Linked DNA regions of Aureimonas sp. SA4125. The protein of the gene in region 2 binds, or shares a complex with, the protein of the main gene of each other region. Links are inferred from orthologs where the notes say so. Each region holds a gene or a part of one and is shown on either strand. Other genes may lie near its edges.

Region 1 (11,103 bases), 730 kb from region 2 along the record:
TCTAGCCGCAGGTCGGGCAGAAGTGGCGGTGGACGAAGTCGTCGGGCCAGCCCCAGGTCTCGCCTGTGACCGTGACAGCCGCTTCATTACGGCATACTCACGCTCACCCTCCCCGCCACGGCTTCTTCCGAACCTAGCTGTCGTTCGTCGGGCGGCCTCTGCCACCGCGGCGGGATCTTGCGCCTGCACCTCGGCTCCCATCATCATACGGTAGTGAGCGTCGTGGCGACGCGACGCACCGCGTGGACGCTCGACGGCATCGTCGAGAGCCTTCAGGATGGCACTCGCCTCTGCTGCATCTACGACTCCGCGGAAGGGTCTCCACATGCTCGTCGAAAAGTCCGCCAACGACCTGAGGACGCTTGGAGCGGGGCTCAACTGCCTGGACATGCCGCGCGACGTCATCGACAGGATCAACGAGGGCGTGAGACGCGGGCACTCCAAGCGCCCGGATCCGGCGGACCTGAAAGAGGTGCTGGATCTGGACCTTCTGAAAGCCCGGGTGCGAGTTGGAGGCTTACCGCTTCGACGCCGAAGGCGGGAATCGGCGCCGCCATTGGGAGACCGACACAATGTCGAAATCGCCCTGATAGGCGGCACTTACACCGACGGCGAGGCGGTTGCCGCACTACGGTCTTTTTGGTGCCGGCATCAAGGTCGGCTGCGGTCGACAAATCCCGAACGGGACCCGCGATGCGACGGCTGGGTCGCCGTCTACCCTTTTGGAATGTGATCCCCTGACCCTCTGCTTGCAACGGGTGATCCAGAGAGCGGGATGTTGATTTCCACCCGGAACTGACCCGGGACAGCGCCTGATTTCCACTGAGATTTGACCCATGTGACCTTTCCCCGAGCGCGGCGAGCGAGGGGACAATGGAGTGATCTACATGGGACTTTTGAACGTCATCCGCCGCTTGGCTTTGCGAGAGAAGCTACCGATCCGAGAGATAGCCAGGCGGACCGGGCTCTCGCGGAACACCATCAAGAAGTATCTGAAGGCCGGCACGATCGAGCCGAAGTTCTCGGTGCCGGAGCGGCCGAGCAAGCTCGACCCGTTCTCCGACAAGCTTGCAGCCTGGCTGAAGGCCGAAGCATCAAAGTCACGTAAGCAGCGCCGGCCTTTGACGCACTTGCATGCAGATCTCGTCGCTCTCGGGTTCACCGGTTCCTACAACCGTGTGGCCGCGTTCGCCCGCGAATGGCTTGCGGAGCGGCAGCGCGAGCAGCAAACGACAGGGCGCGGCATCTTCGTTCCCCTGTCTTTCCGCCCCGGCGAAGCCTTCCAGTTCGACTGGAGCGAGGACCATGCGGTGATCGGCGGCGACCGCACCAGGCTTCAGGTCGCGCATATCAAGCTGGCGCACAGCCGAGTGTTCCTCGTCCGTGCCTATCTGCTCCAGACCCACGAGATGCTGTTTGACGCTCATTGGCACGCCTTCCGCGTCTTCGGCGGCGTGCCTGAGCGCGGCATCTACGACAACATGAGAACGGCGGTAGACCGCGTCGGACGCGGCAAGGAACGCCAGATCAACCTGCGTTTCCTCGCCATGACAAACCACTATGTCTTCAAGCCGGAGTTCTGCAATCCGGCCTCTGGTTGGGAGAAAGGGCAAGTCGAGAAGAACGTGCAGGATGCGCGGCCGCGTCTGTGGCAGCCGATGCCGAACTTTCCCGATCTCGCCACGCTGAATGCCTGGCTCGAGCAGCGTTGTCTGGAGCTCTGGCGGGAGATCCCACATGGCCGTCTTGCCGGGACCGTCGCCGATGTCTGGGCCGAAGAGCAGCCCACCTTGATGTCGCTACCGCCTGCCTTCGACGGGTTCGTCGAGCAGAGCAAGCGCGTCTCGCCTACTTGCCTGATCAGCTTCGAACGCAACCGCTACAGCGTGCCGGCTTCTTTTGCGAACAGGCCCGTCAGCCTCCGTGTCTACCCGGATCGTCTGGTCATTGCGGCCGAGGGGCAAATCTTGTGCGAGCATGAACGGCGGAGGTCGTGTCCGTCAACGTGGTGGAAATTGAGTGTAGCTGAAGCGGCTCCGTTTCAGGCGACTTCGGTGGAAATCTGTTCGGGTTTTGCAGTGTTGCCCATGGCCATGAGGTCGGCCATGGGTTCGGTCTGCATGTAGCGGTTCTGGATCTGCCATTCGTCGTTGGCCTCGAGAAGGACGGCGCCGATGAGCCGGATGATGGATCCCTCGTTCGGGAAGATTCCGACGACGTCGGCACGCCGCTTCACCTCCTTGTTCAGGCGCTCCAGGGAATTCGTCGAATGGATCCGGGTCCGGTGCTGACTGGGAAAATCCATGTGCGCCAGCACGTCGGTCTCGCTGTTGTCGATGAAGGCCCCGAGCTTTGGACACTTTCCCCGAAGCTGGTCGGCGACGTGGCGCAGCGCCTGGCTGGCGCTAGCACGATCGGGCTGGGCGAAGGCTTGGCGCAGCGCGGCCGCCGCCATGCTCTGCTGCGCCTTCGGGACATACGACAGGGCGTTGCGCATCCAATGCACCCGGCAGCGCTGCCAGGAGGCGCTGAACACCCGGCGAATGGCGGCTTTCAGCCCTTCGTGAGCATCCGAGATCACGAGCTTCACGCCGGACAGGCCGCGGCGCACGAGGCTCTTGAGGAAGCTCGACCAAAACGTCTCCGCTTCCGAGGGGCCGATGTGAAGGCCGACGATCTCGCGCTTGCCGTCCGTGTTCACGGCCACGGCGATTATGGCGGCGACCGAAACGATGCGTCCACCCTCGCGCTGCTTCAGGTAGGTCGCATCCAGCCAGAGGTAGGGCCAGTCGCCAGTGAGAGGACGGTCGAGGAAGCCGCCGACGCGTTCGTCGATGTCTTTGCACAGCTTCGATACGGTGCTCTTGCCGATCCCCGACAGCCCCATGGCCTGTACCAGATCGTCGACCCGCCGGGTGGAAACGCCGCTGATCCAAGCTTCCTGAATGACGGCAACCAAGGCCTTCTCCGAGAGCTTTCTCGGCTCCAGGAACGGCGGGAAGTAGCTGCCCTGCCGAAGCTTGGGTATCCGAAGCTGCAACGAGCCGAGCCGCGTGTCGAGCGAGCGGTCGCGGTAGCCATTGCGATAAGTCGCCCGTTCCTGCGTCCGTTCGTGGCGCCCGGCGCCGATCATGCCTTCAACGTCGACCTCCATAAGGAGCTGCATCACGCTCTCGGCTATCGTTCTCAGGAAATCGCCGTCCCCGGCTTTCGCAAAAAGCTCGGCAAGCGGTAGTCTGTCCTCGGTCATCGGGTTCTCCGGTCAGGTTGAAGTCTCGCAACTCCACCTTAGCCGCCCTATCCGGTGACCGCCTCAGCCACACCTTTCAATGTCGGAATTTCCACCACGAGCGCGGACACTACCACGGCGGATCGAGCGATCGCATCATCTGCCGCCGCGAACGATCTACGACTGGCATCATTATCTGGCGGTGATCCAGCGCAAGCCCGGCGCGCTGCGCAACGGTGCTCCTTTCGCTGAACTGCCGTCAGGCTTCCGGCGATTGCAGGATCAGATGTTGCGACGGCCCGGTGGCGATCGCGAGATGGTCGATATCCTTGCCCTGGTCCTGCACCATGATGAGCAGGCGGTGCTGGCCGCAGTGGAGCTGGCACAGAGGTGGTCCCGGTTTTCAGACCATCCAGCGGCGGATTTAGAGTGGAACGCGGTTGTGGTTATGCCGCCAGTTTCTCATCGGCCCAGCTCATCGCATAGGCTTCGTTCGGTGTCGCGTCATGTAGGCTCGAATGCGGCCTCTCGGCATTATAGTAGCTGATCCACGAGCCGATCCCATGCCGGGCTTCGGAGCCCGTCTCGAACGCATTCAGGTAGACGCATTCGTATTTCAACGACCGCCAGAGCCTCTCGATGAACCGATTGTCGATCCAGCGACCTCTGCCATCCATCGAGATCCTGATCCCGGCCGCCTTCAGCTTGTCGGTGAAGTCGGCGCTGGTAAACTGCGAGCCTTGGTCGGAGTTGAAGATCTCCGGTCTGCCGAAGCGGGCCATGGCCTCCTCCAGCGCCTCGATGCAGAAGCCGACGTCCATCGTATTCGACAGCCGCCAGGCCAGCACCTTCCTTGTCGCCCAGTCCATAATCGCCACGAGATACAGAAAGCCTCGCCGCATCGGGATGTAGGTGATGTCTGTGCACCAGACGTGGTTCGGCCGCTCGATCGTCAGTTCCCGCAGGAGATAGGGATAGATCCGGTGCTGCGGGTGCGGCTGGCTGGTTCGCGGCGCCTGGTAGATCGGCGACAGGCCCATCTTGCGCATCAGCCGCCGAACGCGATGACGCCCGACGAGATAACCCTGCCGACGCAGCCAGCGCGCCATCTGCCGAGAGCCATACCATGGCGTCTCCAGGAACTGCTCGTCGATCCGTCGCATCAAAGCGAGGTTCTCGGCGCTCTCGCCCGCGGGCGTGGCGTACAGCGTCGAGCGCGTCAACGACAAAAGACGGCATTGGCGCCGGACGCTGAGACGAGGATGGTCCTTCTCGATGCCTGCCTGCCTTCGATCCCGGCTCATCGACCGAAGGCCTTCTGCAAAAAATCCCGTTCCACAACGAGTTGCCCGATCTTGGCGTGGAGCTTCTCGAATTCCGCATCGCGATCTTGGGCCGTCTCGGCAACGCCGCCCCCGAACGCTGTCGCCATGTTCTCGATGGCCAGGCGCTTCCACTGGCCGACTACATTCGGATGCACCCCGTGCTTCTTCGCCAATTCGGCCAGCGTCAGCTCGCCTCGGATCGCATCCAGCGCGACCTTGGCTTTGAATTCCGCGGAATACCGCGCCCTCTTCGACATGCTCGGATCGTCCTTCTCATCAGGCGATCCACCCTAAATGCTGGTCCGGTTTTCCGGGACCACCTCTCACTGTCAGAGGGGGTCGCCACCAAGACCCACGTGCTCAACATCCTGCACCGTCTGATCGACGGAAAGACGATCGACGGCCCGGCCATCGACACGCCGCAAACGCTGCTGCTGCGCCGAGAGCCCAAGGCCAATGTCGAGCGCTACGACGATTTGCGCGCCCGCAGGAGTGGAGGCCGCCATGCGTCATGATCCCGCCAGCGGCGCCGTCGTCATCATGCTGCGCAGCCTCAAGATGTATGGCATGGCCCAGGCCGTCACCGACCTGATTGAGCAAGGCGCGCCTGCCTTCGAAGCCGCCGTGCCGATCCTGACGCAGCTCCTCAAGGCCGAGATGGCGGAACGCGAGGTGCGCTCGATCGCCTATCACATGAAGGCAGCACGCTTCCCGGCCTACAAGGATCTGGCGGGCTTCGACTTCTCAGCCAGCGAGATCAACGAGGCCACGGTGCGCCAGCTCCATCGCTGCGAGTTCATCGAAGGAATGGAGAATGTCGTGCTGATCGGCGGGCCGGGCACGGGCAAAACCCATGTCGCGACCGCCCTTGGCGTTCAGGCCGTCGAGCATTATCGCCGGAAAGTTCGGTTCTTCTCGACCATCGAACTCGTCAACATGCTCGAACAGGAGAAAGCCAAGGGCAAAGCCGGCCAACTGGCCGAGACCCTCGTCCGTCTCGATCTCGTGATCCTGGACGAGCTTGGATACCTGCCATTCAGTGCCTCAGGCGGTGCGCTGCTCTTCCACCTGCTGAGCAAGCTCTACGAGCGCACCAGCGTCGTCATCACGACCAATCTGAGCTTCAGCGAATGGGCCACCGTCTTCGGCGATGCCAAGATGACCACCGCGCTGCTCGATCGCCTCACACATCGTTGCCACATCCTGGAGACTGGAAATGACAGCTTCCGCTTCAGAGCCAGCACCGACGCCGCCACCCGCAAGAGGAAGGAAAGCGCACATGCCTTGACCCACACATGACCCACTCAGCATAACTCAGAGCCGGGTCAATTCTCGATGGAAAACCCGGGTCAGTTCCGGGTGGAAATCAACAGCTTGCCACCTCGGCGACCCCGTCGGCGTCGGAAGCGGCGAACCTCACGACCCAGTCCTGCAAGGATCGGAGCTCAGCAAGCGTCCTGTCTTTGGCGACCACCGCGTACTGGTAGACCCAGCCTACGCCCGTCGCGTCCGGGCCGAGCGTCGGCGTCACGCCAACAGGAAGGCGACGCCCGGCGGCGTTCAGGAACTCGAGGACCCGGCTGCGGGCGAAGTAGGGATCGGTGCCGTCCTCGAACACGACGTAGACGAAGGACACGCCGAAGAACGAGAAGCCGCGCACGACCTTCGACTTCGGCACCGTCAGCATGGCCGTCGTCAGGGGATAGGTGACCTGGTCCTCGACGACCTGCGGGGCTTGGCCTGGATACTCGGTGTAGACGATGACCTGGACGTCGGAGAGATCCGGGATCGCGTCCAGCGGCAGCGTCTTCAACGCGTAGAGGCCACCCGCGACCGCGAACAGGGTGCCGACGAAGACGAGGACGAGGTTCCTCGCGCTCCATGCTATGACACGCGCGATCACGGCCGTGCCTCCGCCATCGGGGCCGGCCCGTTCGGCTTGGGATCGAGGGCGGACAGGGCCGCCTTGATGTTGCTTTCGGCGTCGATCAGGAAGTTCGCGCCGGTCACCACTCGGTCTCCCGCCTGGATGCCCGTCGTGATCTCAGTCACGTCCGTGCCGCGGGCACCGATCTCGACGGGACGGGGCTCGAAGCGGCCGTCGCCGCGATCGAGGATCACCACCTGTCGCGATCCCGTGTCGAGGATGGCGTCATTCGGAACTGCAACGACTGCACTGCCGACACCTGATTCGATCTCGACATCGGCATACATGTCGGGCAGCAGGAGACCGTCCAGGTTCTCGATCTCGATGCGCACCTTCACCGTCCGAGTCTCGGGCGAGACCTGCGGGTAGACGAGGTCTACGCGGCCGTCGAATGTCTGGCCAGGCAGTCCCCTGAAGGTGCTTCGCGCGGCGTTGCCGAGCCGGAGGACTCCGACCTCGCGCTCGGGCACGTCTGCGACGAGCCACACCCGCGAGACGTCGGCGAGACGGAAGAGGACGTCTCCCGCCTCGGTCATCATGCCGTCGACGGCCGCCCGTTCTAGGATGAGACCGTCCCTAGGCGCCGTCCAGGTCATGGAAGGCGGGACCTTACCCGTCCGCTCCATTTCCGTGATTGCCCCCTCCGGGACGCCGAGGTTGCGGAGCTTCAGGCCCGCTCCGCCCGACCTAGCTGCTCCCCCGCTCTTGAGCTCGATCACGTACTGCGCGCCGGCAGCGGCCATCTCTGGCGAGTAGAGGCGCACCAGCGGCTGCCCCTTCCGAACGGCCGCACCCGTGGTTACGTCGGCGACCTCCTCCACGAAGGCGTCGGCCCGCGTAGTGACGACAGAGACCATCCGTTCGTCGAGCTTCACCACGCCCGGCACCCGCAGCGGCCGACCGACGACCTGCCGGGACACGAGCTCGGAGCGGACCCCCGTTCTCTGGAGCCGCCCCGGGGAGACGGTGACGACGCCCTCCTCTTCCTCCGGACCGTCGTAGACGGGGATGTAGTCCATTCCCATCGAATCCTGGACTTGCCCCGGAAAAGTGGAGAGTTCTCAATGAGGCATGAGGAACTCCATGGCGAAGACACAGCGACGATTTACGAAGGAATTCGAGGAGGAAGCCGTCCGTCTGGTTGAGACGAGCGGCCGGACGCAGCGCGAGATCGCGGAGGACCTTGGCGTTGGGCTATCGACACTGCGGCGCTGGATCGACAAGCGGCGCGACGCCTTGATAGAAAGCCCGCCTCCCGACCGCGTCGAGGACATGGCTGCGGAGATGAAGCGGCTGCGGCGGGAGAATGAGATCCTTCGTCAGGAGCGTGGCATCCTGAAGAAGGCGATGGCTTTTTTCGCCCGGGAGGGAAGTCGGTGAGGTTCGAACTCATCGATGCGGCGAAAGAAGAATTCCCCGTCCAGCGTCTCTGCAAGGTCCTCGGCGTCAGCTCGAGCGGCTATTTTGCATGGAAGGATCGACCGGCCTGCCGCCGGCAGCAGCGCGACATGGTGCTTCTGGCGCATGTCCGCTCGGCGTTTCGGTTGTCGAACGGCACCTATGGGAGTCCTCGCATGCGGCATGAACTCCAGGCCGAGGGGATCGCTATCGGGCGCCGTCGGACAGCGCGCCTGATGCGCGAGAACGGCCTCAAGGCCCGGCAGAAGCGGCGGTTCAAGCGAACGACGGACAGCCTGCACGCCTTCCCGATCGCGCCGAACCTCCTTGATCAGGACTTCGCGACCGAACGCCGGGACGAGAAGTGGGGAGCCGACATCTCCTATGTTTGGACGCGAGAGGGCTGGCTGTATCTCGCCGTCGTCATCGACCTGTTCGCCCGGCGCGTCGTCGGCTGGGCCGTCAGCGATCGTCTACACAAGGAGTTGGCTCTCGAGGCGCTCCGCAAGGCCCTCGTCCTGCGCCGCCCGAAAACCGGCCTGATCCATCATTCTGACCGCGGCAGCCAATATTGCTCGATCGACTATCAGGCCGAGCTACGCAGGTACGACGTGCTGATCTCGATGTCCGGCAAGGGCAACTGCTATGATAATGCGATGGTCGAGACCTTCTTCAAGACGTTGAAATCCGAGCTGGTCTGGCGCACCGTCTTCCAGACCAGGACCGAGGCGAAGGCGGCCATCGGCCGCTACATCGACAGCTTCTACAACCCCGTCCGGCGCCATTCCGCGCTCGACTTCATCAGCCCCGTCCAGTTCGAACGACTGGCCGCCGCGTAATCAAAACGCTCTCCACTAAAAGGGGGCAAGTCCATCCTTCTTCGGCACCGGCGAGGTGTCTGGAAGGCCCATCGGGTTGCGGTAGGAGCGAACCTTCCTGTCTGAAGCCGCGAGAGGTCCCGGCGTGGTGATCACGGGCGAGACCGCTGGAGAGGCCGTCGATGCGGCGCTCGCTCCGTCGTCGCGGACGGCAATGAAATCCCGCCCGTCGTCCGTCCTCTTCGGCGAGGCTGAGTAGCTTGGCTTCCCGTCGGGATCCCGCCAGTAGAGGACGCGCCTGAGTTCCGCGGCGACGACGGGCGTCGACGGCATCTCCGCGGCCATCGCACGCTCCAGCGGGACTGGTGCGTCCACCGAAATGCCAAGCATCTCCTCGAGCTGGATAACCGTCACTCCGGCCTGCCCTGCCCAATAGCCTCCGGCCCCCGCCGCCGAGACGGCGACGAGGGCGAGGACGACAAACGCCGCTCGCATCACTCGGTCGCCTGGAGGACGACTTCGTTCTTCAAGGTGCCGTCCTCGCCCTGGACCTTGGCCCCGAGCGAGATCCGCCATCCGCCGTCCATGACGAGCGCGACCTTGAAGCGGTAGACACCGGGTTCGTCCGACGGCACCGCTTCGATCGGCGTCGTCATCGTCTCCATCCCGTCGGGCGCCATGTCGGCACGCGTCTCGAAGACGACGGCGTCGGGGACAGCCCTGCCCGTACGCTTGTCGACGAGCCGAACCGCCACTACGGCGTCCTTCCCGGACTTCACTTTGCTCTCCACGAGCTGGAACTCGTAGTCGGTCATTGCCGCAAGAGCGGACGAGCCGAACCCAAGCGACGACAGGCCTGCGACGGTCGCCGCGGCGACGCGCATGCTGGTCTTCTTCATGATCTCACTTCCTGATCGATCCCGTCCGCGGTCTGGCCTGCGGCGGGGTGGCGAAACGCCATGTCTCAGCATCGATGCGGACTGCTCCGCACCGTTTGCACGACGCTGCACGTCGGCTGATCGATCAGTTTTTTGGAGGACGGGGGGGAGGCTCGGGGCCGAGCGACGCGAGCACCGCGCTCACGGTAGGCCGTCCCAGGTCTTGGCGAACAGGAGCCACGAAGATGCCGGCATCTGCGGATGCCGCAGCAGGGACACACTGCTGCGCGCAGGTCGCCATGGTCGGGCACGCCGACTTGTCGCATCCGGTCGACGGCTTCGGCACATCGTTCGGGCAGCATGGCATCTCGTCGGCCACTTCCCCGGGCGACATACCGGGCATCTCAGCCATAACAGGGGCACCTGCGCTCATGGCAACGGCCCCACCGAACGGCATCGATGCCAAAGCGAGCAAGATCGTAAAGGCGAAAAGCCGAAAAAGGATGGGACGGAGGATCACGACGTCATTCTGCCACAGCCTATGCCGCCGGGGAAGCGGCGATGCAACATCATGGCTTTCTGGCTGAGCCGCCCCGAGGCACGCAAATGGCTTCACTTCAACGAGGCGCCCTTAGTTCGGTGAGACGGCCGTGCGATGAAGAGAGCCAGTGCGGGAACGACGATCCACTGGACGAGGGGTGAAACGCCGATCTCCAGCGGCGTGACGGTCGGCATAAGATCGGAGTAGGCCCAGCTTTGACGAACCGAAACGTTCAGCCATTCGCTGAAGGCGGTGTAGCCGAGCCCGACGGTCATGGTCACCGCGGCCACGCGCCGGAACCGCATCTCCGGCCAGCGCTCGGCCTTCAAGACGATCAGGGCGGCCCATATGGAAGCCGAGGCAATGAGAACGTCGCCGCCAAGACAATGCAATCCGGCGAAGGCGATCTCAGCCCAGGGAGCCTGCCAGACTGTGTAGAGCGGCATCTGCGCGAATTCCCATACCAGGTTCGCGAGGACCGTCGCGCCGAGGTATCGACGGAATGCTCGCAGCCATCCGTCGTCCTGCATCCCACATTTCCTTCCAAAAGAGGTCGACCACTTGGTCAGGAAGGCCCTTGACCTTACCACCTGGCAATGCCGCATGGATGTTTCTGAAGAGCGGGTTCGTCCGAAAGACGGCCGCACATGCTTCTGCCGAGCCATCCTGGATCACCATCATACCGCGATGTGAGGGGGAAGATGGCTCGTTTGTTTCTGGATGGGTCCCCTGCCCCACCCAGAGACCGTCCGCAGGACTGACGGTGTCGAACTCGGCCTTCGAGCCAACGACGAAGGAAGCCGTGGTCCTGGACCTCTAGGAGACCGACATGTCGACGACAGCCCAAACTCCTTCGCACGATCACTCAGGCCACGGTCCGTCAGGCGCGAAGGGCCGTGGCCTCGACGGCCGCTCGCACGCTTCCACCACCGCAACCACCGACCCCGTCTGTGGCATGACCGTCGACCCAGCGACGGCACAGCATCG
Region 2 (11,967 bases):
GACACGTCAGGCCGAGCCTCCAGAATGACGAGCGCGGCCGCCCCATCCGCCGCCTCGACGACTTCAAACCCCAGATCCTCGAACATGTCGACAGCGTTCATGCGCACGAGCGGCTCGTCGTCCACGACGAGGACGACCCTTTTCGCACTGCTGTCCATCGTCCTGCTTCCTTCTGACCTGATTCTCTGCCGCTCGACGAGCATGGTTGTCACCCCAGGACAAATGTGGAGCGGGTGCAGACAGTTGCCAGTCCGAGGGCACGAATCCTGATGCGGAGTTCTCCCAGTGTCAGAGGGATTTCGGCACACTTCGGCGTCCGCTCCCGACCGCGGCGTCGCTGCGCTCGAAAGCGGTTGCACCACTTTCACGAGACATTCGGTCCACATCCGTCTGCGGGCGGTCTCGACATCGCGTCACCGCTCGGAGCGCGGCGGCGCATCCGGTCACGCTTTCCTGGCGCCCGGAAGTCCTGGGCGTTCGCCTCCGGACCCTGACCGTTGACGACCGCGAACGGCGTGCAGACGGGAGTCTTCAGTCGGCAAGGGCGAAGAGGCTCTCCATCATCTCATCGGCCGCCCTGAATGCGCTGAGATTCATCTTGTAGGCATGAACGGCCTCGACCAGGCCGACGGTTTCGCGGAGATCGCTGACATTTGGAGCGGCGACCATTCCTTTGGCATTCGCATAGACTGAAGACGGATCGTACTCCTCCAAATAGGAAGGAACCGTGGGTACCGGGATCACGCTTGCGCCCATGCCGGTACCGACACTTCGTTGCACGGCCTCGACAGCCTGATAGACCTGCGGGCGGTCGCCGAACCGAGCCGGCGCAAGCGGTTCCGACGCGGGAGTCTCAGGGACAGGGCCCCGCGTGCGGGCGTTGGCGATGTTGGACGCAGCCACATCGAGCCGTGCGGTACTTGCCAGCATGCCGGAAAGCGAAATCGCCATACTGTTCATTGGTGGATCTCCTGTATTTTGTCACAGGAGAAATATCGACATTACCCGTCGAATTGATGAAGCAAACCGCCGCCTTTTGCATCAAAACCTTGCTTTACGGATGAGATGGACCTTGGGCCGATGACAGACGTCTCGCTCGCCTCCGGGCTGACCATCACCGGGGGACGGCGGCCGTGACGGCGATCCATGACCGCCACGCCTCCCTGCGGGGAGCAGCAGACGGCTCCGGATGCGTGAACGGCCTTGGCTACGGGAGATTGCCGAAGGCCAGACGCGGACGTTCGAACGCGGTGCCGCTCGCCCGATAAGGGGTGAACACCCTGAAGCCTCCCATCGCAGTTCTCGCCCTCCCCGTCGCCGCAGCGCGGGTGACGGCCATCATGGCCTTCGAGAAGGGTGTAAAGCGGCTGTGTTCATCGACCGGGCGGCTGAAATGCCGGAGGCGGGCGCGGGGCTCTGCGAAAAGGATCGGCCCGAGGGCCGGGATGTGCCGGATCCGTGCACCAGCCTGAGCCGTCCGCAGGGTGGGCCGTCGGTGAGGTTTCGGCAGCGTTTGGGAAAGGCTGGGTCGGTGATCGGATGACGATGACCAACGGGACCGCCTGTCCGGAGCTTTGACGGGCAAGTCCCCGACTGAAATCCGGGCGAATGGCAACGTCTACGGAAAAGTGAGCTCAGCTCGCCTTCGCCATCTGCAGCGCATCACGCTCTTGCTCGAGCCTCTTCTCAAACTCCGCCTTCTGATGCTTCCATCCCTCGACCCACTCCTTGAACGGGACGGAACCTGGCGCATGTGGGCAGCGATCCCGCTCGATGCCGCGGTTGAACGCCCGACCACCTTCATTCTTTCGACTGCTGTCCATGATGTGGCCCTTTCCCCGGTTGCACGCTGATGGTGCGCGAGGGAACGTGTGCGAACCTATCCACATGATAAAGAAGGCGAAGTTGGTGGGGTGCCAATCGCGCAGAAGGCCGGCTTCCCCCGAACACACCGGGGATGCCCGGTTCTGCCGAAGGCTCCAACCCTTGCGCGACCGGAGCCATGACGAGCAGGAACGACGAACTGGTTTTCCCCGGAAGCCCGCGAGCGGGCCGTGCGAATGAACCATCAGAGCGAGCGAGGATGTGCGGCGCCCCCGGGAAGCGCCGTTATCTCGGATATCGCGCGTATACCGTCGAATTCCCGTCGCGCCCCACCAGAAGCACCTCGTATGGCTCGTCGCTCTCGCCCATCCCGGGGCTGCCCACCGGCATGTCGGGCACGGCGAGGCCGATCGCGTCCGGCATTTCGGCGAGCAGGCGCTTCACCTCGGCCGCCGGGACGTGGCCCTCGACGACATAGCCGCCGACGAATGCCGTGTGGCAGGAGGTCTGGCCCGGCTTCAGTCCGGCGCCCGTCTTCTTGGCGTGAAGATCGGCCATGGCGAGGTTATCGTTCGAGACCTCGAACCCGGCTTCCTCGAGGTGCTTCATCCATCCGATGCAGCAGCCGCATCCAGACGTCGAAAACACCTCGACGGTCTCGGCCGCCAGCGCGGCCGTGGAGAGGAGCGCGAGTGCCCCGGCAAGGAACGTCGTTCGCTTGGACATCATGCTGTGTCTTCCTTCATCGTCATGCGGGCCCGGCCCAAGCCGTCCACGGTTATGGCATTCGGGGGGCGGCAAACCCGCCGCCCCCCTTCCCGTCCGGCGGTGCCTACTTCGCGAGCGCCTCGACGCGCGCGGTCATCTCCTCGATCTCCTTCTTCTGGGCGTCGATGATCATCTGCGCCATCTTCTTGGACTCCTCGTCCTTGCCCATCTTCAGCTCGATCTCGCTCATGGTGATGGCGCCCTGGTGATGGGCGATCATCCCGCAGTTGAAGGCCAGATCCGGGTCCTTGATCATGGACGCCTTCATCATCGGTCCGTGCATCGCCATCATGGCATCGTGGTTGGCCTTCTGGACGTCGTCCATGCCGGACATCATCCCCTGCATGCCCGCCATCATCTGCGACATGTCCATGTCACCGGCGGCCGCATTGCAGGCGGCCGGAAGCTCGGCCTGGCCGTGCGACATGCCCGCTCCCGACATGGAATGCCCGGCGTGCCCGTCCTGGGCCTGCGCGGCCAGGGGGAGCGTGGCGAGCATGGCCGCGATGATGAGTGTCTTGTTCATGGTGGTTCTCCTTGGATGGCCCTCGGGCCGGTTGGTCTCGAAAACCCGGGACGACAGCACGCCGTCCCGGGCGATCAGTTGAACTTGGCCTGCGAGGTCTTGCCGTCGGGCCCGGTGAGTTGGACGGCTCCCTTCACGGGGCCCTCCGACGGCGTCGCCAGCGGTCCGGACAGGAACGCGCCGGTCGAGGCGAGCGGCACGCGGGTCGGCTTGCCGTCGATGAGAAGGATGGCCATGCCCGTGAAGCCGTCGCTGGGCAGCGGCGCGTCGGCGACGTCGCTGACATAGACCTTCACCTCGCTTCCCGCGGCGACGAGCTCGACATGGTGGACCCCGGCATCCACGAGCGTCCCGCCGTTCGGGCCCTTGCGGGGTTCGTGGGCATGCGCGGTCGCCGAGACGACGAGGGCAGCGGCGATGATGAGACTGCGAAACTGCTTCATGGGATCGAACTCCGGTGGGTTGTCAGAACGAATGAGTCTCGATCGCGCCTGCGGGCGAGGTGTCGACCGAGGTGGACCTTGCCGCACGGGCGGCGTCCACCAGGCGCTTCAGCGGCTTCTCGCCGTAGCGCAGGAAGAGGACGGGGGTCAGGAAGGTGTCGAGCAGCGTCGAGGACACGAGCCCGCCGAAGATCGTGACCGCGACGGGATGCAGGATCTCCTTGCCCGGCGCCGAGGCGTCGATCATCAGCGGCACCAGCGCCACGCCCGCCGACAACGCGGTCATCAGCACCGGCGTCAGCCGCTCCAGACTGCCGCGCATCACGAGGTCGCGCCCGAAGGGCATCCCCTCGTGGATCGACAGGTTGATGATGTGGCTGATCTTCAGGATGCCGTTGCGGGCCGCGATGCCGGTGAGGGTAATGAAGCCGATCATCGAGGCGACCGACAGCGGCTGTCCCGAGATCCACAGCGCTTCGACGGAGCCGATCAGGGCGAGCGGGATGCTGCCGAGGATGATCAGCGTGAACACCGCCGAGCGGTAGCGGCTGTAGAGGATCGCGAAGATCATCGCGAGAGACACCAGCGAGAGCAGCCCGATGGTGCGGCTCGCTTCTTCCTGTGCCTGGAAGGTGCCCTCGAGGCTGGTGGAGAAGCCGGGCGGAAGTTGCGCTGCCGCGATCTCCGCACGGATCTGCTCGATCACCTCGGTCATGTCCGCATCGCCCGAGGCGTTGGCGAGCACGACGACACGCCGCTGGCCGTTCTCCCGAAGGATCTGGTTCGGACCGTCGGTCTCGCGGACATCGGCGAGCTGGCGCACGGGCACCCAGCCCGCCGGCGTCTCGATCAGGAGATCCCCGAGCGCCTGCGTCGTCCGCTCGGCATCACCGAGGCGCAGCACGACGTCATAGGTGCGGTTGCCGTCGACGAGGCGGGAGACGACCCGCCCGTTCGAAAGCTGCTCCAGCTCCTCGGTGATCTTCGCCGGCTGGATGCCGAACAGCGCGGCGCGGGCATAGTCGATGCTGATCTCGAGCTGGGGAATGCGGACCTGCTTCTCGACCTGGAGATCGACCACGCCGGGGACCGTGGCGAGCCGGGCCCGCAGGCTCTCGGCGACCGAACGCAAGGTGTCGAGATCCTCGCCAAAAACCTTCAGCGCGATCTGGGCGCGCACGCCCGATAGCATGTGGTCGAGGCGGTGCGAGATCGGCTGGCCGATGTTGATCGAGACCGGAAGAACGGAGAGGCGCGAGCGGATGTCCGCCTCGATTGCCGTCTTCGGCCTGCCCGCATCGAGATCGACCTCGATCTCGGAGGAGTGGACCCCTTCCGCATGCTCGTCGAGCTCGGCCCGGCCCGTCCGGCGCCCGACGACGCTGACCTCGGGCACCTCCATGATGAGGGTTTCCGCGATCAGGCCGACCCGATGGGATTCGGCCAGCGAAATGCCGGGGTTGAAGGCCATGCTGATCGTCAGCGTGCCCTCGTTGAAGGGCGGCAGGAAGGCGCGCGGCAGGGCGGTGGCCGCGACTGCCGAGACGACGACGCCGATGGCGGCGAGCCCCATCAGCATCTTCGGCCAGCGGAAGGCCTGGTCGAGGAAAACACGGTTGCCGCGCTTCAGCCAGCGCACGATGAAGCTCTCGTGCTCGTCGAGGCGTTTCAGGCTGGGCAGGAGGTAGTAGGCCATCACGGGCGTCAGCGTGATCGAGACGACGAGGCTGGCGAGGATCGAGACGATGTAGGCTTGTCCCAGCGGCGCGAAAAGGCGGCCCTCGATGCCCGTCAGAGCAAAGAGCGGCACGAAGACCAGGACGATGATGATGGTGGCGTAGACGATGCCCGAGCGGACCTCCTGCGAAGCGCCGACGACGACGTCGAAGACCGAGCGCGGATTGCCGAGCTCCCGGTTCTCGCGCAGCCGCCGGAAGATGTTCTCGACGTCCACCACCGCGTCGTCGACGAGTTCGCCGATGGCGATGGCGAGGCCCCCGAGCGTCATCGTGTTGATGGACAGGCCCATCAGGTGGAAGACGATGCCGGTGGCGAGGATCGAGACCGGGATTGCCGTCAGCGAGATGACGGTGGTGCGCACGTTGAGGAGAAAGGCGAAGAGGACGATCGCCACCACGACGATGGCTTCCAGCAATACCGTCTCGACGTTCCGGATCGAGGTCTCGATGAAGTCCGCCTGCCGGAAGAGAACCTGATCGGCGCGAATGCCGTCCGGAAGCGAGGCGCTGACCTCGCCAAGCGCTGCCTCGAGCTGGCGGGTGAGGACGACGGTGTCGACGTCGGGCTGCTTCTCGATCGAGACGATGACCGCGGAGCGGCCCATGAAGCCCGCCTCGCCGCGCTTCTGCCGGGCGCCGAAGGACACTTCCGCGACCTGGTCGAGGAGGATGGGCCGCGTGCCGACCGTCGCGACGACGAGGCTGCGCAGGTCGTCGAGGCTGAGGCTGCGGCCGATGTTGCGGATCAGGAACTCGCGGGAATACTGGTCGGTGAACCCGCCACCGGTATTGGCGCCGAACGAGGCGAGCGCGCCCTCGACCTGTTCCATCGTGACGCCGAGCGCCCGCAGTGAGGCCGGGTTCGGCGCGATCCGGTACTGGCGCACCTCGCCGCCGATCGGGATGACCTGGGCGACGCCGGGAACGGCGAGGAGCCGCGGCCTGACCAGCGCGTCCGCCGCCTCGCGCAGCGCCATCGGCGAGACTTCGTCAGGCGCCGTCATTGCGACGAGCATGACCTGCCCCATGATCGAGGAGATCGGGCCCATCTGCGGCGAGACCCCGGGGGGAAGCTGGCTGCGAACGAGCGCCAGCTTCTCGGCGATCTGCTGGCGGTTGAGGTAGATGTCGGTGTCCCAGTCGAACTCGACATAGACGATGGAGAGGCCGACGCCGGAGACGGAGCGCACCCGGGAAACGCCGGGCAGACCGTTCATCTGCGTCTCGAGCGGATAGGTGACGAGCTGCTCGACCTCGGGCGGGGCGAGCCCCTCCGCCTCTGTCATGATCGTGACGGTCGGTCTGTTGAGGTCGGGGAAGACGTCGACGGGCAGGCCCATCGAGACGAAGGCGCCATAGACGACGAGCACCGCCGCGATGGCGAGGACCAGCATGCGGTTGCGCAGGGATTGCGTGACGAGGAAGGTGAACATCGCAGCGCCTCAACGGATCTGGTTGAGGAGCTCGGCGCCCGCGGTGACGACCCGGTTGCCCGCCTCGATTCCGGCGGCGACGAGAACCTGCTCCCCGTCGAGCGGCAGCACGCGCACTTCCTTCGGCTCGAAGCGTTCGGCACCGGAATGGATGTAGACGATGTCCTGGCCGTTCGACCCGCGCAGGACGCTTGTCCGCGGCAAGGCAATGCCCGTCTCGGCCGCTTCCGTCTCACCCAGCACCGTCAGCATCTGGCCGGGCCGCAACCCCCTCGTCTCTCCCTCGACACTGAAGTGGACGGGAAGCGCCTGCGACGTGTCGGCAAAGCCGGAGCCTTCGAACTTCAGGGACAGCGACCTGCCGTCCTCGCCCTCGGCCGAGGCCGCACGGAAGGATCCCGAGCTGCCATAGGCCAGCGCCTCGACCCAGAGCCTCGCCGGATCGACGATGTGGAAGACGACGGCATTGCTCTCGGCCATCTGGCCGACGATCGCGCTGGAGGCCGCCACCACCCCGGAGACGGGGGCGACGAGCGGTTCCGGCTTCACCTGCACCTGCTCGATCGCCAGCCGGCGGTCGCGAAGACCCTCCAGCTCGATGCGTGTCTCGTCGAGCGTCGTCTGGGCCACCGTCCCGCTCTTCACCAGCGTCTCCGATCGGCGCACCCGCTGCTCGGCGATCGAGATCGCCTGATCGAGTTCGCTGAGACGCTGGCGAAGGTCGGACTGGTCGATCGTCTGGATCGGCGAGGTGACGAAGGCGAGGACGTCCCCGGCCTCGACCCTGGCGCCGAGCCGGGGGAAGCCACCCGGCGGCGGCGAGAGCCGGCCGGCGATCGAGGCCTGGACGTAGCCGCTGGCATTGGGATCGGGGATCACCCGCCCCGGCATCTCGACGCTGCGGCGATGCTCGGAGGCGACTGTCATCAGCGTTCGGATCGCAAGAATTCGCTGCGACGGCTTGGGCACGAAGACGGATCCATCGGGAAGCCGCTGCGCGACGTCGCGGACGGCGACCCCGGAGGCTCCGCTCAGCTCCTGCGCGACCGCGATCGAGCCGCCGAAGAGGAGCACAAGCCCCGCCGCTGCGCCGACGGCGACGATGGCCTTGCGCCGGAACATCGCCATGGCGAGAAGGCCGAGCGCGAAGCCGATGGCGCCGACCGCCAGGAGAGCGGGATCGTTGCGCGACAGCCTGTCCCTGAGGTCGACGGAGAGGGCTTCTTGCATTTCGGTCGCGAGCGCGGACCCGACCAGCCAGCCGGAGCTCGCGGCCACGATCGGCGCGGCAGGCTCGGGGATGGTCAGGGTCGCCGTCAGGAAGTCGATATCCGTCCCGCTGGTGACGGTCGCGATGAGGTCGTAGGACCCCGGCTCTTGTGCCCACGCTGCGTCGAGGCGGTAGACGTCGCCGTCGACGACCGCGGTCGCGGGACCGGCAGGGGTCTCGACCTCGATCGTCGCGCCGACAACGGGTTCGTTGGTGTCGAAGCGGTCGAGGTGCATCTCCAGCGAAGCCCCCCGCGCGACCGCCACCAGTTCGAAGAGCGTGCTCTGTGCTTCGGCGCGGGGAGCGGTCTGCGCGGAGACGGCCGGCGGAGGCGCCCCGTGGTCGTGCCCCTCGTGGGCGCGGACGGGCGACGCCAGCGACAGGACGGCAAACGCGGCCGCGGTCAGGATAGGAAGGATCATCAGGATAGCCCAAGGTCTGGAACATCGCCCGGGACGCGCGAACGCGTCCGACAAGGTGTCAGACGAGGGCTTTGGGAGGCCTGATCATGCCGTCGAGGACCACGCCGTCCAGCGCGCCGGGCTCGGGCACTCGGTCATGCGTTGCCGAGGGAGGTGCCGGAAGCGATCCGGCCAAGGCCCCCACGGTCGCCGCCATGCAGTTCGACACGCCCGTGCCGCAGCACGAGGAGCCGACAACGCGATGGTCACCGACGGTGCCGTCCTCGACGGGGACAAAAGCCAACGCTTCGGTGGCATCGCCGCCGGACGCGTTCTCGGGGCGGTCGACGGAAGCGGCAACCTGGCGGGCGGGCGCTTCGGCCGTTTCGACACCGTGGTTGGTATGCGCCTGGGCCGCCGATGAACAAAACAGCGCGATGCCGACGACCACGAGGGTCGCGAGCAGCGAAGCGATCTTGTTCAGGACGAACGACATGCGGATACGCATACCTCTTGTGTCGGTATCAGGTAACGACGCCCCGAAACTACGGCTGAAATGCGATCAAAGTCCTAATCATCGCCACGGACGCGGCAAAAGCAACGGCCCAACCGACACGATTGGTCGTGCGACACGATTGGTCGTGCAGTCCAAGTCCCACCCTCAGGGCGAAGACGCCCTGACCAATATTCCCCGCGGCACCTTGGCTGTCGGGCCTCGTGGAAGCCGCCTCCCCACCCTTCACGTGTCGCTTCCCCGTCAAGCGAGCAATCGACCGTGGCGGATCACCCCGGCCGGCGGCGACACCACATCGTCCTTCTTTCCGGACAGGACGCGGCCCATGGCGCTCGCAACATTGGCGATCGGTAACGACCCGGACATGAGCCGGAGGGGGCGCGCAGGTATCAGGATCGGACCGTCATCGTCCGAAAGCCTGCCATGTCTCCCCTTCTCTCCCGCCTGCGGATGACCCTGCTTGCCGCCTTGGTGATCCTCTCGCCACCGATCGGCTATGCGGGCCTCCTGTATGCCAATGGCAATGTCCACGAGGTGCAGACGGGCTCGTTCTTCCGGTCGGGGCAGCTGGACGGCGAGACGCTCCAGGCATTGATCGATCGAAGGGGCATTCGCACGATCCTTAATCTTCGAGGCGCACATCCCGGCAAGCGGTGGTACGCCGAGGAGACATCGATCGCAGAGGGCAACGGCATTCAGTACAGGGCGATCGCCATTTCCGCCCGCTCGGTTCCGGAAATGACGACCATGGTCGAGATCGCCCAGGTTCTTCGGGAGCAACCCGGACCCGTCCTGGTCCATTGTCTCGGGGGATCGGATCGCTCGGGACTGGCTTCCGCCATCTACGAACTCGTCGTGCGGGGGAAGAGCGAGGAGGAGGCGGCCGAGCAGCTTTCCATTGTCTACGGGTGTTGATTTCCACCCGGAACTGACCCGGGTTTTCCATCGAGAATTGACCCGGCTCTGAGTTATGCTGAGTGGGTCATGTGTGGGTCAAGGCATGTGCGCTTTCCTTCCTCTTGCGGGTGGCGGCGTCGGTGCTGGCTCTGAAGCGGAAGCTGTCATTTCCAGTCTCCAGGATGTGGCAACGATGTGTGAGGCGATCGAGCAGCGCGGTGGTCATCTTGGCATCGCCGAAGACGGTGGCCCATTCGCTGAAGCTCAGATTGGTCGTGATGACGACGCTGGTGCGCTCGTAGAGCTTGCTCAGCAGGTGGAAGAGCAGCGCACCGCCTGAGGCACTGAATGGCAGGTATCCAAGCTCGTCCAGGATCACGAGATCGAGACGGACGAGGGTCTCGGCCAGTTGGCCGGCTTTGCCCTTGGCTTTCTCCTGTTCGAGCATGTTGACGAGTTCGATGGTCGAGAAGAACCGAACTTTCCGGCGATAATGCTCGACGGCCTGAACGCCAAGGGCGGTCGCGACATGGGTTTTGCCCGTGCCCGGCCCGCCGATCAGCACGACATTCTCCATTCCTTCGATGAACTCGCAGCGATGGAGCTGGCGCACCGTGGCCTCGTTGATCTCGCTGGCTGAGAAGTCGAAGCCCGCCAGATCCTTGTAGGCCGGGAAGCGTGCTGCCTTCATGTGATAGGCGATCGAGCGCACCTCGCGTTCCGCCATCTCGGCCTTGAGGAGCTGCGTCAGGATCGGCACGGCGGCTTCGAAGGCAGGCGCGCCTTGCTCAATCAGGTCGGTGACGGCCTGGGCCATGCCATACATCTTGAGGCTGCGCAGCATGATGACGACGGCGCCGCTGGCGGGATCATGACGCATGGCGGCCTCCACTCCTGCGGGCGCGCAAATCGTCGTAGCGCTCGACATTGGCCTTGGGCTCTCGGCGCAGCAGCAGCGTTTGCGGCGTGTCGATGGCCGGGCCGTCGATCGTCTTTCCGTCGATCAGACGGTGCAGGATGTTGAGCACGTGGGTCTTGGTGGCGACCCCCTCTGACAGTGCCAGCTCCACTGCGGCCAGCACCGCCTGCTCATCATGGTGCAGGACCAGGGCAAGGATATCGACCATCTCGCGATCGCCACCGGGCCGTCGCAACATCTGATCCTGCAATCGCCGGAAGCCTGACGGCAGTTCAGCGAAAGGAGCACCGTTGCGCAGCGCGCCGGGCTTGCGCTGGATCACCGCCAGATAATGATGCCAGTCGTAGATCGTTCGCGGCGGCAGATGATGCGATCGCTCGATCCGCCGTTCATGCTCGCACAAGATTTGCCCCTCGGCCGCAATGACCAGACGATCCGGGTAGACACGGAGGCTGACGGGCCTGTTCGCAAAAGAAGCCGGCACGCTGTAGCGGTTGCGTTCGAAGCTGATCAGGCAAGTAGGCGAGACGCGCTTGCTCTGCTCGACGAACCCGTCGAAGGCAGGCGGTAGCGACATCAAGGTGGGCTGCTCTTCGGCCCAGACATCGGCGACGGTCCCGGCAAGACGGCCATGTGGGATCTCCCGCCAGAGCTCCAGACAACGCTGCTCGAGCCAGGCATTCAGCGTGGCGAGATCGGGAAAGTTCGGCATCGGCTGCCACAGACGCGGCCGCGCATCCTGCACGTTCTTCTCGACTTGCCCTTTCTCCCAACCAGAGGCCGGATTGCAGAACTCCGGCTTGAAGACATAGTGGTTTGTCATGGCGAGGAAACGCAGGTTGATCTGGCGTTCCTTGCCGCGTCCGACGCGGTCTACCGCCGTTCTCATGTTGTCGTAGATGCCGCGCTCAGGCACGCCGCCGAAGACGCGGAAGGCGTGCCAATGAGCGTCAAACAGCATCTCGTGGGTCTGGAGCAGATAGGCACGGACGAGGAACACTCGGCTGTGCGCCAGCTTGATATGCGCGACCTGAAGCCTGGTGCGGTCGCCGCCGATCACCGCATGGTCCTCGCTCCAGTCGAACTGGAAGGCTTCGCCGGGGCGGAAAGACAGGGGAACGAAGATGCCGCGCCCTGTCGTTTGCTGCTCGCGCTGCCGCTCCGCAAGCCATTCGCGGGCGAACGCGGCCACACGGTTGTAGGAACCGGTGAACCCGAGAGCGACGAGATCTG

What was found.
Region 1: the proteins of Sa4125_RS05670 (region 2) and Sa4125_RS09145 are in contact, whole or in part, in a crystal structure (PDB 3NE5), measured with the Escherichia coli proteins. The link is inferred for Aureimonas sp. SA4125 from one-to-one orthologs.

Annotation. Positions count from the first base shown.
Region 1 is NZ_AP025032.1:1,966,542-1,977,644, reverse strand. What follows is about bases 5,478-8,355. They hold Sa4125_RS09145 (efflux RND transporter periplasmic adaptor subunit), read right to left. Parts: upstream 7,501-8,355; coding sequence 6,454-7,500; downstream 5,478-6,453. Other genes in these bases: istB (IS21-like element helper ATPase IstB), read left to right, coding at 5,478-5,853. Also shown: Sa4125_RS09185 (hypothetical protein), read left to right, coding at 326-733; Sa4125_RS09175 (IS256 family transposase), read right to left, coding at 2,042-3,250; more of istB, read left to right, coding at 5,059-5,477; Sa4125_RS09135 (hypothetical protein), read right to left, coding at 8,734-9,192; Sa4125_RS09130 (FixH family protein), read right to left, coding at 9,192-9,596; Sa4125_RS09125 (hypothetical protein), read right to left, coding at 10,188-10,646; Sa4125_RS09120 (heavy metal translocating P-type ATPase), read left to right, coding at 10,946-11,103. UniProt on the Escherichia coli protein: Part of a cation efflux system that mediates resistance to copper and silver.
Region 2 is NZ_AP025032.1:1,231,979-1,243,945, reverse strand. What follows is about bases 3,384-7,125. They hold Sa4125_RS05670 (efflux RND transporter permease subunit), read right to left. Parts: upstream 6,734-7,125; coding sequence 3,584-6,733; downstream 3,384-3,583. Other genes in these bases: Sa4125_RS05665 (efflux RND transporter periplasmic adaptor subunit), read right to left, coding at 6,743-7,125; Sa4125_RS05675 (hypothetical protein), read right to left, coding at 3,384-3,561. Also shown: Sa4125_RS05700 (response regulator), read right to left, coding at 1-203; Sa4125_RS05695 (flagellar basal body rod C-terminal domain-containing protein), read right to left, coding at 532-960; Sa4125_RS05690 (hypothetical protein), read right to left, coding at 1,635-1,823; Sa4125_RS05685 (DUF411 domain-containing protein), read right to left, coding at 2,110-2,553; Sa4125_RS05680 (DUF305 domain-containing protein), read right to left, coding at 2,657-3,118; more of Sa4125_RS05675, read right to left, coding at 3,193-3,383; more of Sa4125_RS05665, read right to left, coding at 7,126-8,425; Sa4125_RS05660 (hypothetical protein), read right to left, coding at 8,484-8,912; Sa4125_RS05655 (tyrosine-protein phosphatase), read left to right, coding at 9,342-9,833; IS21-like element helper ATPase IstB, read right to left, coding at 9,901-10,695; istA (IS21 family transposase), read right to left, coding at 10,685-11,967. UniProt on the Escherichia coli protein: Part of a cation efflux system that mediates resistance to copper and silver.